2 regions of the Clostridium sp. DL-VIII genome follow, and region 2 is predicted to be linked to the other one. Evidence: riboswitches for the same ligand, from Rfam matches in the RefSeq annotation. Region 2 holds a riboswitch; the other holds the start of a gene.
What was found. Region 2 has a riboswitch for thiamine pyrophosphate ahead of CDLVIII_RS23495 (ABC transporter ATP-binding protein). Riboswitches for the same ligand answer to the same signal wherever they lie in the genome.

Region 1: it holds a riboswitch for thiamine pyrophosphate, as region 2 does, so the genes downstream of both, thiW (energy coupling factor transporter S component ThiW) here and CDLVIII_RS23495 (ABC transporter ATP-binding protein) in region 2, are expected to answer to the same signal.

What each region holds. Positions count from the first base shown of each region.
Region 1 covers NZ_CM001240.1:1,305,642-1,313,773, reverse strand. The annotation lists gene CDLVIII_RS05980 (FprA family A-type flavoprotein) at 1-647, opposite strand, end outside; gene thiE (thiamine phosphate synthase) at 778-1,407, opposite strand; gene thiM (hydroxyethylthiazole kinase) at 1,511-2,338, opposite strand; gene thiC (phosphomethylpyrimidine synthase ThiC) at 2,485-3,795, opposite strand; gene thiD (bifunctional hydroxymethylpyrimidine kinase/phosphomethylpyrimidine kinase) at 3,954-4,754, opposite strand; gene thiW (energy coupling factor transporter S component ThiW) at 4,771-5,304, opposite strand; TPP riboswitch at 5,436-5,546, opposite strand; gene CDLVIII_RS05950 (hypothetical protein) at 5,782-5,976, opposite strand; gene CDLVIII_RS05945 (4Fe-4S binding protein) at 6,053-7,237, opposite strand; gene CDLVIII_RS05940 (FAD:protein FMN transferase) at 7,572-8,132, opposite strand, start outside.
Region 2 covers NZ_CM001240.1:5,095,515-5,103,646, forward strand. The annotation lists gene CDLVIII_RS23475 (M56 family metallopeptidase) at 1-1,880, opposite strand, end outside; gene CDLVIII_RS23480 (BlaI/MecI/CopY family transcriptional regulator) at 1,883-2,242, opposite strand; gene CDLVIII_RS23485 (ABC transporter substrate-binding protein) at 2,415-3,428, opposite strand; gene CDLVIII_RS23490 (ABC transporter permease) at 3,432-4,175, opposite strand; gene CDLVIII_RS23495 (ABC transporter ATP-binding protein) at 4,172-4,924, opposite strand; TPP riboswitch at 5,031-5,195, opposite strand; gene CDLVIII_RS23500 ([FeFe] hydrogenase, group A) at 5,397-7,097, opposite strand; gene nuoF (NADH-quinone oxidoreductase subunit NuoF) at 7,177-8,132, opposite strand, start outside.

The sequences.
Region 1 (8,132 bases), 2.7 Mb from region 2:
TCTTTAATTCTCTCTAAGGCTTTTGACATAAACGGATTTTTAAAAGGTCCAATTATGCAGTCAAAGTAATATTTAAGAGCTCTTAGGTATCCCTCATTATCTGTAACCTTACTTAATAAAATTTCATCAAAGCTATAATGAGCTCCAAAAGAATCACAAGTAACTAATGTTTTATCTTCTTCAATATATGTATACATTGTATCAGGCCAATGTAAATTAGGAAGCATCATAAAACGTAGAGTTTTATTTCCTAATTTTAAAGTTTCATTTTCCTTTACAATTATACTGTTAAATTCATGGTTTACAATGTTTTTTAGAAAACCTATAGCAACTTGAGTCCCAATAACTTTAATATTAGGATTTATATCAACAAGTTTTTCTACACTGCCTGCATGATCTGGTTCTGTATGATTCACAACAATATATTCAATGTCTTTAATATCGACTAATTTATTCAATGCTTCTAAATATTCATCGAAAAACTTAGCCTTTGCTGTTTCAAATAAAACCACGCTTTCATTTGTTTTAAGTAAGTACGAGTTATAAGAAGTTCCAAATTCTGTCTCCATTACAATATCAAATACTTTTAAATTAGGATCTAAAACACCTGTCCAGTATAAATCCTTTTTTAATTCTAATATCTTCATATAAAATCCCTCCTAGTATGTTTTCTACACATAAAAATATTATACATCTTTTTCTAAGAAATGATTAGAGTTCTTGTGCATGAAAATAAATTTACTTATAAAAGTTCTACTTATTTATTAATTTTACATCTTAAATTTGCTTAAATATTTCACTTATTTCTTTTGCAGCTTCTGCAATATCCTTTTGCGCAATAATAGCAGAAACTATTGCAAGTCCATCAATTCCAATTCCTTTAAAATCTCTAGCTGTAACTTTATTTATTCCACCAATCACTACTATAGGGATAGATACATTTTCTCTTATTTTCTTTAGCTCTTTCATACTAGTTGGATTTGCATCCTTTTTAGTTCCAGTTGCATACATTGCACCAACACCTAAATAATCAGCACCATCTTTTTGTGCTTTAAGAGCTTGTTCTAGTGAACCTGTTGACACTCCAATAATTTTATCTTCCCCAATTATCTTTCTTACAATTGCTGCCGGCATATCACTTTGACCTACATGTACCCCTGCTGCATCTACTGCGAGTGCAATATCTAATCTGTCATTTATTATAAGTGGAACATTGTATTTATCAGTGATTTCTTTAACTTTCACAGCAGTACTATAAAAATCAAGGGATGAACAATCTTTTTCTCTTAATTGAATTAATGTACATCCTCCAATAATAGCTTGCTCTACAGCTTCTTCTAAAGTCTCTGTACTCATTAAATCCCTATCTGTTACAAGATAGATACTATAATCTATTTTAGGTTTCATATATAAATCCACTCCATTTCTCTATTAATATTTTTTTATTTAATTTAAGCGTATATCTAATTTTACTAGATATACGCTTAAAACACACTTAAAAAATGTCTTATTATTCTTTAATTTTAGCCATTTTTTTAATTATTTCAGAATTTAAATTACTTATCGCATCTATAATGGAAATATGAAAACTACCTGTTCCAATATTCCCTGCCTTTTCAAATGCAATTTCTCCTGCAATTCCCATTGAAATAATTCCTGAAATAGCTGCAATGAAATAATCTGAACCTGCACCACAATATGCTCCAACTAATGCACTTGTCATGCAGCCAGTTCCTGTTACATTTGATAACATTTTTGTTCCATTTTCAAGTATAGCTACTCTTTCCCCGTCAGATATAATGTCTATTACACCTGTAATAGCTACAGTACAATTAAGTCTATCAGCTAAATTTTTAGCTACATTAATGCCTTCATCACTTCCACCTTTTGTATCAGCTTCTGAAGCATCAACACCTTTTGTAGTTGCTTGTAAACCTGCTATAAATTTTACTTCAGACATATTTCCACGTAAAACACTTATTTTAACTTCATCTATTATTCTCTTAGTGGTAGCATTTCTAAATTCTGATGCCCCTGCACCTACTGGGTCAAAAACAACTGGTATGTTTAATTCATTTGCCTTTTTTCCTGATGCAATCATTGATTCAATAGTTCTTTCGTTTAATGTACCAATATTTATTACAAGTGCAGATGAAATTTTAGTAATATCTGCTGCTTCTTTAATATCATCTGCCATAATTGGTGATGCTCCTAATGCAAGCAAAATATTAGCACAATCATTTACTGTCACATAATTAGTTATGTTATGCACAAGAGGTTTGTTATTCCTAACCTCATCTAATAACTTCCCAATCTCTAAAACTAATTTATTCTCCATAAAACTTCAGTAAGAATTTATCTTTAATAATAGTAATATCAAAATTCTTACTAACCTCCCTCCTTTAAGCAATCCTTTTTTCCATCATATAAGACACATGAATGAAAATATCAAGTTCAAATATGCCATGATTATATACTCCAAATTTATTTTTGATCAAAAAGTTCTACTTTTTCACCATTTAAAATTTTATTAGTTGTTCTTACTGCACACATTTTTCCACACATTGAGCAGCTATGTTTGTCTTCTGGTGGTATGCTTTCAAAATATTCTCTTGCCTTCTTTCCATCTATGGCAACCTTGAACATCTCTTCCCAATCTAATTTTTGACGAGCATCTGCCATTGCATTATCTCTATCTCTTGCTCCTGGAAGTCCATTAGCTATATCTGCTGCATGAGCTGCAATCTTTGAAGCAATGATTCCTTCCTTAACATCTGATAAATCTGGAAGTCTTAAATGTTCAGCAGGTGTTACATAACACAAGAAGTTTGCTCCATTAGTTGCTGCAATAGCTCCACCAATTGCTGAAGTAATATGGTCATATCCTGGGGCAATATCAGTAACAAGTGGTCCAAGTACATAGAATGGTGCTCCATGACATAATCTCTTTTCAATCTGCATGTTTGCTGCTATTTCATTTATAGCCATATGTCCAGGTCCTTCAATCATAACTTGAACATCTTTTTCCCAAGCTCTCTTTGTTAATAACCCTAATTCTATAAGTTCTGTAACTTGTCCTGCATCAGTTGAATCATCAAGGCAGCCTGGTCTCATAGCATCGCCAAGACTTATTGTAACATCATACTCTCTAAGAATTTCAAGCAATTCATCATAATGCTCATAAAATGGATTTTCATTTCCTGTCATCTCCATCCAGGCAAATAATAAAGATCCTCCACGAGATACTATGTTCATCTTTCTCTTATCTTCTTTAAATATTGAAACTGTTCTCTTATTTATACCTGCATGAATAGTAACAAAGTCAACTCCAGCCTTCGCATGAGCTCTAACTACTTCAAGAAAATCCTCTGCTTTTATGTTTAAAAGATCCTTTTCAAGATATCCAATTGCATCATACATTGGAACTGTTCCTATCATAGCAGGAGAATATTCAATAAGTTTTTCTCTAAATTCTTGAGTCTTTCCATAATTACTTAAATCCATTATAGCTTCAGCACCAAAGTCTATTGCCATTTTTACTTTTTCCATTTCTCTGCAATAATCCACTGAGTCTCCAGATATGCCTAAGTTAACATTTATTTTTGTTCTTAGTCCATCACCGATTCCTTCTGGGCTAAGTGATTTATGATTAATATTTGCTGGAATAACTATTTTACCCTCTGCTATAAGCTTAATTAATTTTTCTTCTGAAATTTTTTCTTTCTCAGCTACTACCTTCATTTCTTTAGTAACTATACCTTTTCTTGCTGCTTCCATTTGAGTTTTATAATTCATTTTATTTTCTCTCCTTTATCACATTTTTTATATAACAAAATTTTAAATTTACAATTTTTTAATTCTAGTACATAACTTTTAAACCACTATTTCTTTAGAATTCTGTAAAGATTGTATCTTATTGCTAGTTAACTCTTACTTCTTAACCCTTAGCTAATTTAAATATTTGCTTTTTTGTAGAGTTCATAAAAATGATTAGTAGGTCCTACACCTTTACCAAGCTCAAAACCATGCTCAATTGCAACTGTTATATATCTCTTTCCTTCTTTAACAGCTTCATCAATACTCATATTCTTTGCTAAATTTGCTGCAATAGCAGATGATAAAGTGCAGCCAGTTCCATGAGTATGCTTTGTATTTATTCTTTCTTGCGGTAAAAACATAAAGTTCTTTCCATCAAATAGTAAGTCTGTTGCATCCTCTTCTAAATGTCCGCCTTTAACTAAAACAGCCTTTGGTCCAAGTTCCTTAAGTTTTAAAGCTGCTTCCTTCATTTCTTCTAAATTGCTTATTTCTATACCTAAAATTTCTTCAGCTTCAGGTAGATTAGGAGTAATTAGTGTTGCTAAAGGAAATAATTCCTTAACTAAGGTATCCTTAGCATCTTTTGATAATAAATTAAAACCGCTTTTTGAAATCATAACAGGATCTAAAACTATTACTGGTAGTTTTTCAACCTTTTTTAAAGCTTTAGCTATAGCTTTTATTGATTCAATTTTAGAAACCATACCTATTTTTATTGCATCAACCCTAATATCATCAAAAATAACATCTATTTGTGATTCTATCATTTCTGGATTTATATCTTGAATTCCAAAAACCCCCATGGTATTTTGAGCTGTTACAGCCGTGATAACGCTCATTCCATAAACTCCATTTGCAGAAAAAGATTTTAAATCCGCTTGAATTCCCGCTCCTCCACAAGTATCTGATCCTGCAATAGTTAATGCTCTAAACATAAAATCATCCTTTCATTTAAATTTGATTAGTACTATGTTTTTCATCTATTGGTGACTCATTCTCTATTAACATTTTCTTTATAACAGGAATATTTACAAAGAAATATGCTATTATTGCTCCAACTGTGCAGCTTGATATAAATGGTATTACATAGACAAATACTGCAACATTCTTACCCAAAATAATTTCTGTCACTGGATAAGCTAATAATGCTCCTAATATTCCTGTACCAATTATTTCTCCAAGTACAGCTATACTTGGTTTTCTAAATTTCTTATAAAGAATACCTGCAAGAAACGCACCCACCATGCTTCCTGGAAACGCCAATAAACTTCCTGTTCCCATAATATTTCTTATAAGTGATGTAATAAATGCATTTGCAAGAGCATACACTGGGCCAAGGGTTATTGCACCAACTACATTTACAAAGTGCTGCACCGGAGATATCTTGGCCGCTCCAATTGGTACAGAAAATGTTCCAAATATCACAGAAATCCCAATTAACACCCCACTTAATGCAATTTTCTGCGCTTTACTTCTTTCCTTCATTTTAATGACCTCCTAAAAAATAAAATAGATTATTTTTTTAAGATTTTTTAATTGATTAACTTTGAAGAAGTTAAATATTTTAAGCAAAAAAAATGTATCCCAACGGGATACATTAACAACCATATGCACACAAAAATATTAATATACTTCCCTACGTTGGTACTAACCAAATCAGGTTATAAGAGTCTAGGAAATCAATTTTTCCAATCTCAGCTAAAATATTAGCTCCCCTAGTTATTCAATTATAAAATTATCTTTTACAATTTAAACATTATACCATTAACCTTAAAACGTCAAGCAATATTTTTAGTGATAAATTATAAACAACAATCAATATTTAGTGATAAATTAAAAGTTATGAGTTATGCTACTAAAAGTAAGAATCTAGAAAGTGAATGTTTAAGTTTTATATATGATTAGCATAACTTTCTCTGTTAGCTTTATTCTTAACTTTGTCACTTATCATTCTTAACTGATCTAATTGTTCTTTACTAATACATAGTATTTTCCATATCTTTTAACAGGTTTTATTACCTCAAATCCGTTGATAAGTTCGCCTATCACTTGATCTTTAGCAACCTCAATTAAAATTGTTTCCTTCTTTTTCTTAACACGTTCTGCTGTTATTACGGCAGGTTTTCTGCCTATGTTAGTTCTGCTTTTAGATGGCATTTTATTTCATACTCCTATTAATATTATAATCCTGAGATTATTATATTAATAATTAATATAATTGTGTCTAAATATATTATTTTGCCTGACTTAAAGCATCAGCTACAGCACTCATGATTCCTTTTGAACTATAAGTAGCACCAGAAACTGTATCAACCTGAGCTGTCTGTTTTGAAATTATTCCCTTAGATATAGTTCCAAAGGCCCTATTATAATAATTAGAAGTATCTTTATCAGATAATGTTGTTATATCTGTTATTTTTCCACCTGCTATTGTTACAGAAATTTTAGTTGTCCCTCCTCTAAATCCTTGTCCGTTTCCTGTATATGTTCCATCTTTATATTGTACAGAACTATTGGAAACAGAACCTTGAGAAACCTCATTTGAAGTTCCACTTGATATTACACCTGCCTTAGTTAAAGCATCTGCACTAAAATTACTTAATCCATATGTTCCAATCATTGCTGCTAATGCTACAGACCCTGCTAAATTTTTATTTACATCTTGTCCAAGAATATTTATATTTGCATTTCCTCTAGGGCATATTTCTGTACACTTTAAGCAATTGATACAGTCACCACCTTTAGCACCATCCACTTTATAAAGCTTTAATCCCATAGAACAATTCATAGTACAAGCTCTGCACTTTCCACAATCAGTTTTAGGTTTATTAATTTTTACTATTCCAATTTTGGAAATTATAGAAAATACTGCACCTAATGGACACAAATATCTACAAAAAAATCTTTCAATAAACGCTGCTCCTATTGTAATTAAAATCAAAAGCACTAAACCTATAAATAAGTTATTAAATATACCAGATACATCAGACATTTGTCCAAACACATCCCAAGGACTTGTACTTTGTAAAATATTACTTCCTAATGTCCATGAAATAATTATTATAAGCAGTAATATCACATACTTTGTATATTTTAATATTGAATCAATTTCTTCGCTTATTTTAAATTTTCCTTTGAATATTTTTTTAGATATAGCATATACAAAATCATTATATGCTCCAAAAGTACATACCCATCCGCAAAACCATCTTCCCATTAGTATTGTTATAAGCATCACAGCTGTGAATTCTATTAAGCTTGGAAATGCTTGAATGAAATTAAAATTACCTTCTATAATCATTTTGTACACTGTTTTTATTTCACTAAATGTCATGGAATAAAGTCCAGGCATTATAAAAAACATAATTATTTGTACAGCATGCCTTAAGACCTGTGATTTCTTTATTTTTTTAGCCATCTCTTTTTCTCCTTCTAATAAAATCTTGTATTTTTATAACTGGAAATATTTTTATAGCTGCAAATTAAAAGAGTTAAGAATTATTTATCCTATTATTAGTTATCCCTTATTAATGGTTAATTTTTTATTATTAGAAAAAACATCACTTGCCCTAAATGCGCTATTTAATCCTTTCAACAATAAAAATTATAACAATTAAACCTTAAGACAACCTTAGTGTAAGCTTAGAATTTGCTGAGAATAGCTAAAAATGTGAAATTAATAGAGAATTACACTTATAAAACCAAAAAATAATAGACAGTCTTATGATTGCCTATTATTCCGCTATTGTATCTTATTTATTTTCTGAGGTAAATTCTTCATCTGTTACTATAAAAATTTCATTAATGCTTGATGTGGTATATACCTTTTTATCTTCTGTAACTAATATTGCTTCAACACCCTCAATTGACTCTATAATCCTTAAGGACTTTTCTACTCCAAGAATATAGATTCCTGTTGATAACCCATCGCCATCTATTGAATTATCTGATATAATCGTTGCACTTATAATTTCACTTTCTGATGGATATCCTGTTCTAGGATCCATTATATGATGAAACCTTTTTCCACCTTCTACAAAATATCTTTCATAATTTCCTGAAGTAACAATTGACTTATCCTTAACACTTAGAATACCTATGAATTCCCCTCTAGGTTTAAAAGGATTTTGAATTCCAACCTTCCAAGATGTATTATCCTGCTTATTACCTAATGCAAAAATATTTCCACCTAAATCAATTAATGCACTTTTAATATTATTCTTTATAAAAATATCCCTAACTTTGTCAGCAGCAAAACCTTTTGCTATACCTCCAACATCTAAGGCCTGCTTCTCTTGTCTTAACTTTATTGA
Region 2 (8,132 bases):
ACACCTTCATTAATAGCAACAATATCACTATTTAATGGATTTTGTGAAATATTATCCTCATAATGTAATCCATATATTCCTTCACTATTTCCACCATTATTATGTTCGGTAAAATTCATAACCTTATTATTTATAACATCATATACGATAAATTGATTGATATCTGATGCAGCTGATCCAGAATTTGGACCGTTCCATATATAAAGATATTTGTCATCGGTTGATATTTTTGCAACATTTGGAGTTGATCCGAGTGATTCAAGTATCTGAGCATTTGTAGGATGTTCACCAATTTCAGTATTAATTAGCGGTTTGCCTTCTAAAACAACTTTTTCTGATTTATTATTTAAATCATAACTTATTATTCCAAGTGATTTTGAATTTAAGTGTCCTCCTTGTGTATATTCATATCTTTTACTAGCATAAACTTTATTTTTGCTATCACATTTAATATTGTAATATTTATATTCATTACTAATAAGACTTGATGATTTTTTTGCTCCAGTATCATATATTGAAATTCCAGGTTCTTTTGTAGAATATATTAAATTATTTTCACCATCGAAATCATATGATTCTATATCTTTAGCTACCTCTTGAGTTTCTTTTGTATTAATGTTACATATATACAGAGAATCATCTTTGATATATGCAATACTTTCTCCATCTCTTGATATCAAAGGCTCAGCAATTTTATCTCCTTTATCAAGAATAATAGGATTATTTTCTTTTAAGTCGGACATATAAAGTCCATCTTCTGAAACAAATACTGCAAATTCAGTTGACACCAAACTATCCTTTACTTTTGAGCCATTTGAGGCAAGAACCACTGTTGAAGTAAACGCACTAGTAAAAGTAAAAATTATAGCAGAAATAAGAGAAAAGTACACAATTGACTTCTTTGATTTTTTAAAATACATGATTTTTTTTAAACGATTTTCAATTTCTTTTCTACTTTTAAATAAAGCTGTTCCCATAATTAACGATCTCCTTTCAGACTCTTCTATTAATTCTAATATTATTTGTCCATAATATTTCCTTTTTGATTTATCCATATTTTTCACTAAACATTCATCTAAGGATAGCTCACACTCAATATTGACACTGCTTCTAAGCATATATGTTAAAGGATTAAACCAATTTAACATATTTACAATAAGTGCAATGATCTTTATCCATAAATCCTTACGCTTATAATGAATTAATTCGTGCATTAAAACTATTTCAACCTTCTCCTCATTATTGTCCATTTTAGGGAGAGTAATCACTGGATTAATTATTCCTGTAATCATTGGGCTCTTTATATAATCACATTCCTTTATTATTATTTTTTTATTTACTTTTAATTCTGCCTTGCATTTACTCAATACATCGCTCATCTTTTCCTTTGTAATATCGGTACTTAAATTTTTCAGCTTTTTATAAAAAGATCTATAAATAAAAATCTCCTTCATTAAACATACACATACGCCTATCAGCCATATATAAAACATTATATTTTTACGAAGTATTTCATAAATTCCTTTTGATTTTTCTTTTATACTACTTTGACTTGTAATTTCTAACTTATTATTTTCCTGAAGGCCTGCACCATTATTTCCCTCATCAATATCCTTCCTGTCTATCTCTGTCATATTTAATTCTCTGCTCCGATTATTAAAGGCTTCTATCTGTACTATTGGTAACTTGTAATCCAATTCTTTAGGTAACTTAACAAAGCTTCCCATAGGAACAATAAAACTAAAAAGTACGATAACTAAAATATAATAATTCCAACTAGAACTAAATACTTTTTTGGTAAGCGGCCTAAATAATAAAATAATCAAAAATAAAATACTGCCGCTTAATGACATCTTTAAGATAAAAGCTATGTTATCCATATTTATACCTCATCAATCCACTTCTTTAAATCTGAAATATCCTTCTCACTAATATCTTTATTATTATATAATGTCGCCATAAAATTTTTGATTGATCCATTATACATATCCTCTAAAAACATATTAGTTTGAACTGCTTTATATTTCTCTTCTGTAACTTTAGGAATATAATGATTTAACTTCCCTATTTTTTTAACTTTTAAAATTCCTTTTTCAACAAGCCTGCTTAAAAGCGTCATTACCGTAGTTGTCTTCCATGAATTTTCCTTTGGCAATTCTTCTAAAATAGTTGCTGTAGCAACAGGCTCCTCTTTTTTCCAAATAATCTTCATAATCTCCATTTCTGATTCAGAAATCTTCATCAATTTCACAGCTTAACCTCTTTTCTATTCATATTGTTTAATTCTACACCTTGTAGAATTAATTCTACGCTCTGTAGAATTAGATGTCAATATTTTAATTCTTCTTATGATATAAAAATTTTTGCACAAAAAAACACTAATCTTTATATGACTAGTGTTTCATTTATTTGCTCTAATATTTTAAATTTTCAACAACCTCAGAAGCATCAAATGATTTCTTAAGCAATCCTTTCTTCGCAAGCCAATCGATATTATCCTGCCATACCTTTGGATCTTGTGATAGAAACTCAGCATCTTTAGTTTCCATGACTGGAATTAAAGTGCTAAAACTCTTCTTCTCAACATTTTCACTAAGTGGGAAGTTTTCTGCATTTTGATTCTTCATTAATATATTTAATGCTTCATCTGGATTAGCTTTCATATCTTCAAAACCTTTTTTAGAAGCTCTTAAGAATCTTGCTATTTTATCTGAATTCTTATTTAGATTATCTTCTCCTGCAACAAAAACAAGTTCATAGTAATTAGGAACTCCATAATCAGTTGGGGAGAAATAGTTAAGATCATATCCTTGTTCTTCTAGCGCTGGAACCTCATGATTTATAAAGCAGCCTATTGTTGCATCCACATTTCCTGTTGTCATAGAACTCATTAGATCAAAACCTACATCAACAGTTTGTGCTGAATCCTTTTTTTCTCCTACATTTTCAAGCATTGTTGAAATAATAGATTCAGAAAGTGCTGTTCCACCATACCCTACTTTTTTTCCTACAAGATCTTTGGGACTCTTTATATTCTTATCTTTTAATGAAAGTACTATGCTTAATGGTGACTGAACAATTGCCCCTACAGATTTTACAGGAATGTTTTCATTTCCTCTTGCCATTGCCACATCTTGAAGATAATATATCCCTAAATCAGCCTTTCCTGCTGCAGTAAGTGATATAGCATCGTTGGTATTTGAAGGGAACTCTATATTTACCTTTAATCCTTCTTGTTCATAATACCCCTTCTCAATAGCTTCATAAATAAATCCATGAACCGCATTTGGATACCAATCCAAAACAACGTTTACCTCTTCAAGGTCTTTACCTTTACTTCCTTCTGATTGATTTGCTGCTTTATTACAGCCTACCATTGCAAAAATCATTAAACATGACATTGCAAATGCTAAAATTCTTTTGTTCATTAATTAAATCTCCTTCCTCCATTTGATTACCTTTTTCTCTATTATATTTACAATCGCAACTATAATAATTGCAATAAGTGATAGCAATACAATTGGTGCAAACACTCCTGCACCGTCTAACTGAGTCATCATTCTTTTACTAAAATACCCAAGTCCACTTTGTGCTCCAAGCCATTCGGCTATTGCTGCACCTATTATACTAAGTGGCACCGCCATTTTAATTGCTGAAAAGAAATATGGAAGTGCAGTTGGAATTTTAAGTTTTATAAAAATGTCTTTTCTGCTTGCACCATAAGTTATTAAAAGTTCTTCCATTTCTCTTTTTGTGGCTTTAAACCCATCATGAACAGCTATTGCTATTGGGAAAAAGGTTATTAGTATTGTCACCAAGACCTTGCTCCATATACTATACCCAAACCAGAGTACGAAAAGGGGTGCAATAGCTGTAGTTGGTATAGTTTGAGATGCTATTACAACTGGATATAAAGCATTCTCTACTTTTTCACTCATGTCCATAAATATAGCAAGTGCTAATCCTAAAATAATTGAAATGAAAAGTCCTAATATTGTCACTCCCATAGTTGCTGGCAGATGTACTAAAAATAAAGGTTCCTTAAGTTCCCATAACTTCACTAAAATTTGCGTTGGTGATGGTAATATGTAATGAGCATTTATTATCATTGCTATAACTTGCCAAAGCACTAAAAGTATTGTTGTTAATATAATTGCAGGCAAATTTTTTTTCATAATTTCACCTTCTGTCTAAGTCTGCTTATAAGGCTTTCTTTTAAATTAACTATTTCACTCCTCTGAAGCATACTTCTATTCCGTGGATATTCCAGAGGAATTTCTATTTTCTCTAGCTGAGTTATAGGTTTATCATTCACTACAAATATTGACTTTGATAAAAAAATTGCTTCCTCAACATCGTGAGTTATAAACACTATTGTTTTATTAAGTCGTTCCCATTCCTCTAAAAGCCATTCCTGCATTGAAATTTTAGTTAAAGAATCCAATGCACTAAAAGGTTCATCTAAAAGTAATAAATTAGAACCAGTTAATATTGTTCTCGCAAATGATATTCTTTGCCTCATCCCACCTGATAGATCTTTTGGAAATTTGTCTTTATATTCTAAAAGTCCAATCTCCTCAAGAATTTCAATCACCTTTTTCTCTCTATCTCTTTTATTAATTTTTTGTAATTCCATTGGCAGACTAAGATTTTCACTTATTGTTCTCCATGGGAAAAGCAAGTCTTTTTGAGGCATATAAGCACTATAATTCTTTATATTTTTTATTGAAATCCCATTTATTAAAATTTCTCCACTTTCAAATTTCTCTAACCCATTTATCAATCTGAAAATAGTACTTTTACCACTACCGCTGGTACCTATAATCGAAATAAACTCTCCATTTTCTAAAGAAAATGATAGATCTTCTATAATCCTATAGTCATCATCTGGATATTTGAAGGTAACGTCTCTAAATTCAAGCATATTATCAACTCCTTGTTTAATTTACAAGACATTTTAAAAATATTTTTCTAAACAAAAAAGCTTTCTCCAACAAAAGAAGAAAGCTTATTCTTTACGCATAATAATAGCATAATTAAACTCACTTCCCTGCGTTGGTTCTAACCAAATCAGGTTCAAAGGGTTGAGCATATAATATACTCTCTCAGCATTTAGCCACATGAATAAAAATAATAGGCAATTTATATCGATCTATTGTTTTTACTCGTGCCTAAAGGCACCCCTAGTAATATTTTCACTTATGAAAAGTATATAATAATATTTTCCTATTGTAAATGTATTTTTAATATCCCTCTTAAATAAAAAAAGTTATACTTCTTTAGCTACTAAACTGAAGCATAACTTTTCTTTATGAAACAATAAATTACTACATTAGCCATTTTTAATTTCTAGAAAATCAGATATCCTTAATTTGCATAGAATTTTTTCTTACCTACTACCTACCATTCATATAATGAACATGTAATAGCTCTTTTGATCGTTCTCTTAATAGCCCTTTATATAAAGATTTAACTATAGGATTTTCTTCACTTCTCTTAATTTGAGCCACCTTATCTACTTTATATAATCCTCTTGCTCTTTGAATCTTATCTTCACCTAGAATGAATGGTTGTCCTGCTCCGCATATGCATCCACCTGGGCATGCCATAACTTCTATAAAATCAAACTTCTCTTCTCCGCTTCCTACTTTTTCAATCAAAGTTTCTACATTATTAAGTCCACTTGCAATTCCGATACGTAGATTCTTATCCCCTACAGAAAGTTCACAGACTTTTATTCCTTCCATACCGCGGACTCCTATAAATTCTATTTCGTTTAAAGCGCTAGAAGTTTTATCACTAACAACATTACGAATAACTGCCTCTGTTACTCCGCCAGTAACACCGAATATCGCACCAGCACCTGAATATAGAGAAAATGGTGCATCCAGAGATTCTGCTTCCATTTCATCAAACTTAATACCAATTTCTTTAATCATGGCACTTAATTCTGTTGTAGTTATTACATAATCCACATCTTGAATTCCATTTCTTATGAATTCATCTCTGGATGCTTCTGCTTTCTTAGCGGTACAAGGCATGACTGCTACAGATATAGTTTCTTTACCTTCCTCTACATCTTTCTCCTTAAAGTATTCCTTAATAACAGAACCAAACATCTGCATCGGAGATTTACAGCTGGATACGTATGGTAATAACTCTGGATGCTTTGTTTCCACATATCTAACCCACGCTGGGCAGCAAGAAGTAAATAAAGGAAGTTTATTATCACCTATTTCTAACTTTTCTAAAAATTCCTTAGATTCTTCAATAACAGTAAGATCTGCACTTAAAGAAGTGTCATAAATATCATCAAAGCCTACCCTTCTCATAGCTGCAACGATTTTTCCCATTACATTTTTGCCAAATTTCATTCCAAATTCTTCACCTAAGGCTACTCTTACTGCTGGTGCAACCTGTGCGACTACTCTCTGTTTAGGATTAAATATAGCTTTCCAAACATTCTTAACATCACTCTTAATAATAATTGCACCTGTAGGACACACAGTGGCACATTGTCCACAGTTTACACAATTTGTTTCACTTAATTTCTTTCCGAAGGCTGGACTTACAACCATATCAGAACCTCTATGTGCAAAATCAATTGCACCTACATTTTGTATTTCATTGCACATTCTAACGCAATCACCGCATAAGATGCACTTGCCTGGATCACGGACAATTGCTTTTGACGACATATCAATTTCTGCTTTTACCTCACTACTCTTGAAACGAATGTTTGTAATACCAAAACGTAATGCCAATTTTTGAAGTTTACATTTACCATTCTTCTCACATACAGTACAATCTCTACAGTGAGCAGCAAGCAATAATTCCAAAATCATCTTTCTATGCTTATGAAGCTTAGGTGTGTTAGTCTTAATTATCATCTTGTCCTTTGGGGGAGTTGAGCAAGATGCTATAATGCTGCCTCTTTCATCTTCAACAACACACATTCTGCAAGCCCCATAAATTGATAAATCCGAATAGTAACAAAGTGTTGGTAGATCAATACCAGCTTTCTTGACTAAATCTAAAATATTTTTTTCATTATCAAACTCTACCCTTTCACCATCAATTATCATATATTTTGACATAGTTATTATCATCCTTTCCGTTATTATATATTTCTCTTTAATGCAAAAGCGTGAAGGAAATTAATATAAGAAGATATGCTTAAACTATTTTAATTGCTTTAAAAGCACACCCTTCTATACAACTGCCGCACTTAATACATTTTGTTTTATCAATGGTATAAGGGCTCTTTATCTCTCCAGAAATAGCTTGTACTGGGCACATCCTAGCACATTTTGAACATCCTCTACATTTCTCTTTGTCAATTTCATAGGACATTAATGCTTTACACACTCCGCCAGGGCATTTCTTATCTACAACGTGAGCAATATATTCATCCCTAAAGTACTTTAAAGTACTCCTGACAGGGAATGCTGCGCTCTTTCCAAGTCCACAAAGTGCAGTATCAGAAATTGTCTCGCATAATTCCTCTAGCATATCAATGTGTTCTAATGTTCCTCTGCCTTCTACTATTTCATTGAGTAATTCCAACATTCTCTTTGTACCCTCTCTACATGGTATACATTTACCACAAGATTCATTTTGAGTAAATTTCATAAAGAAACGCGCCATCTCTACCATGCAATTCTTATCGTTCATAACAACTAAGCCGCCGCTGCCAATCATAGCACCAACTTTCTTTAAAGAATCAAAATCTAAAGGTAAGTCAAGATGCTGTGCATGAAGGCAAAGACATCCGCCAGATGGGCCACCAATTTGTACTGCCTTGAATTCTCCATCCTTAACTCCTCCTCCAATATCAAAGATTACCTTTCTTAAAGTCGTTCCCATTGGTACTTCTATAAGACCTGTATTATTAACATTTCCAGTAAGGGCAAAAGCTTTAGTTCCATAGTTATTTTCGGTACCCATAGTCTTATACCACTCAGCACCTTTATTAATTATCTGTGGAACATTACAAAAGGTTTCAACATTGTTAAGTACTGTTGGCTTTCCAAACAGACCTTGTTCTACAGTTCTTGGTGGTTTTACCCTTGGCATACCACGACTTCCTTCAATTGAAGCAGTTAACGCACTACCCTCACCACATACAAATG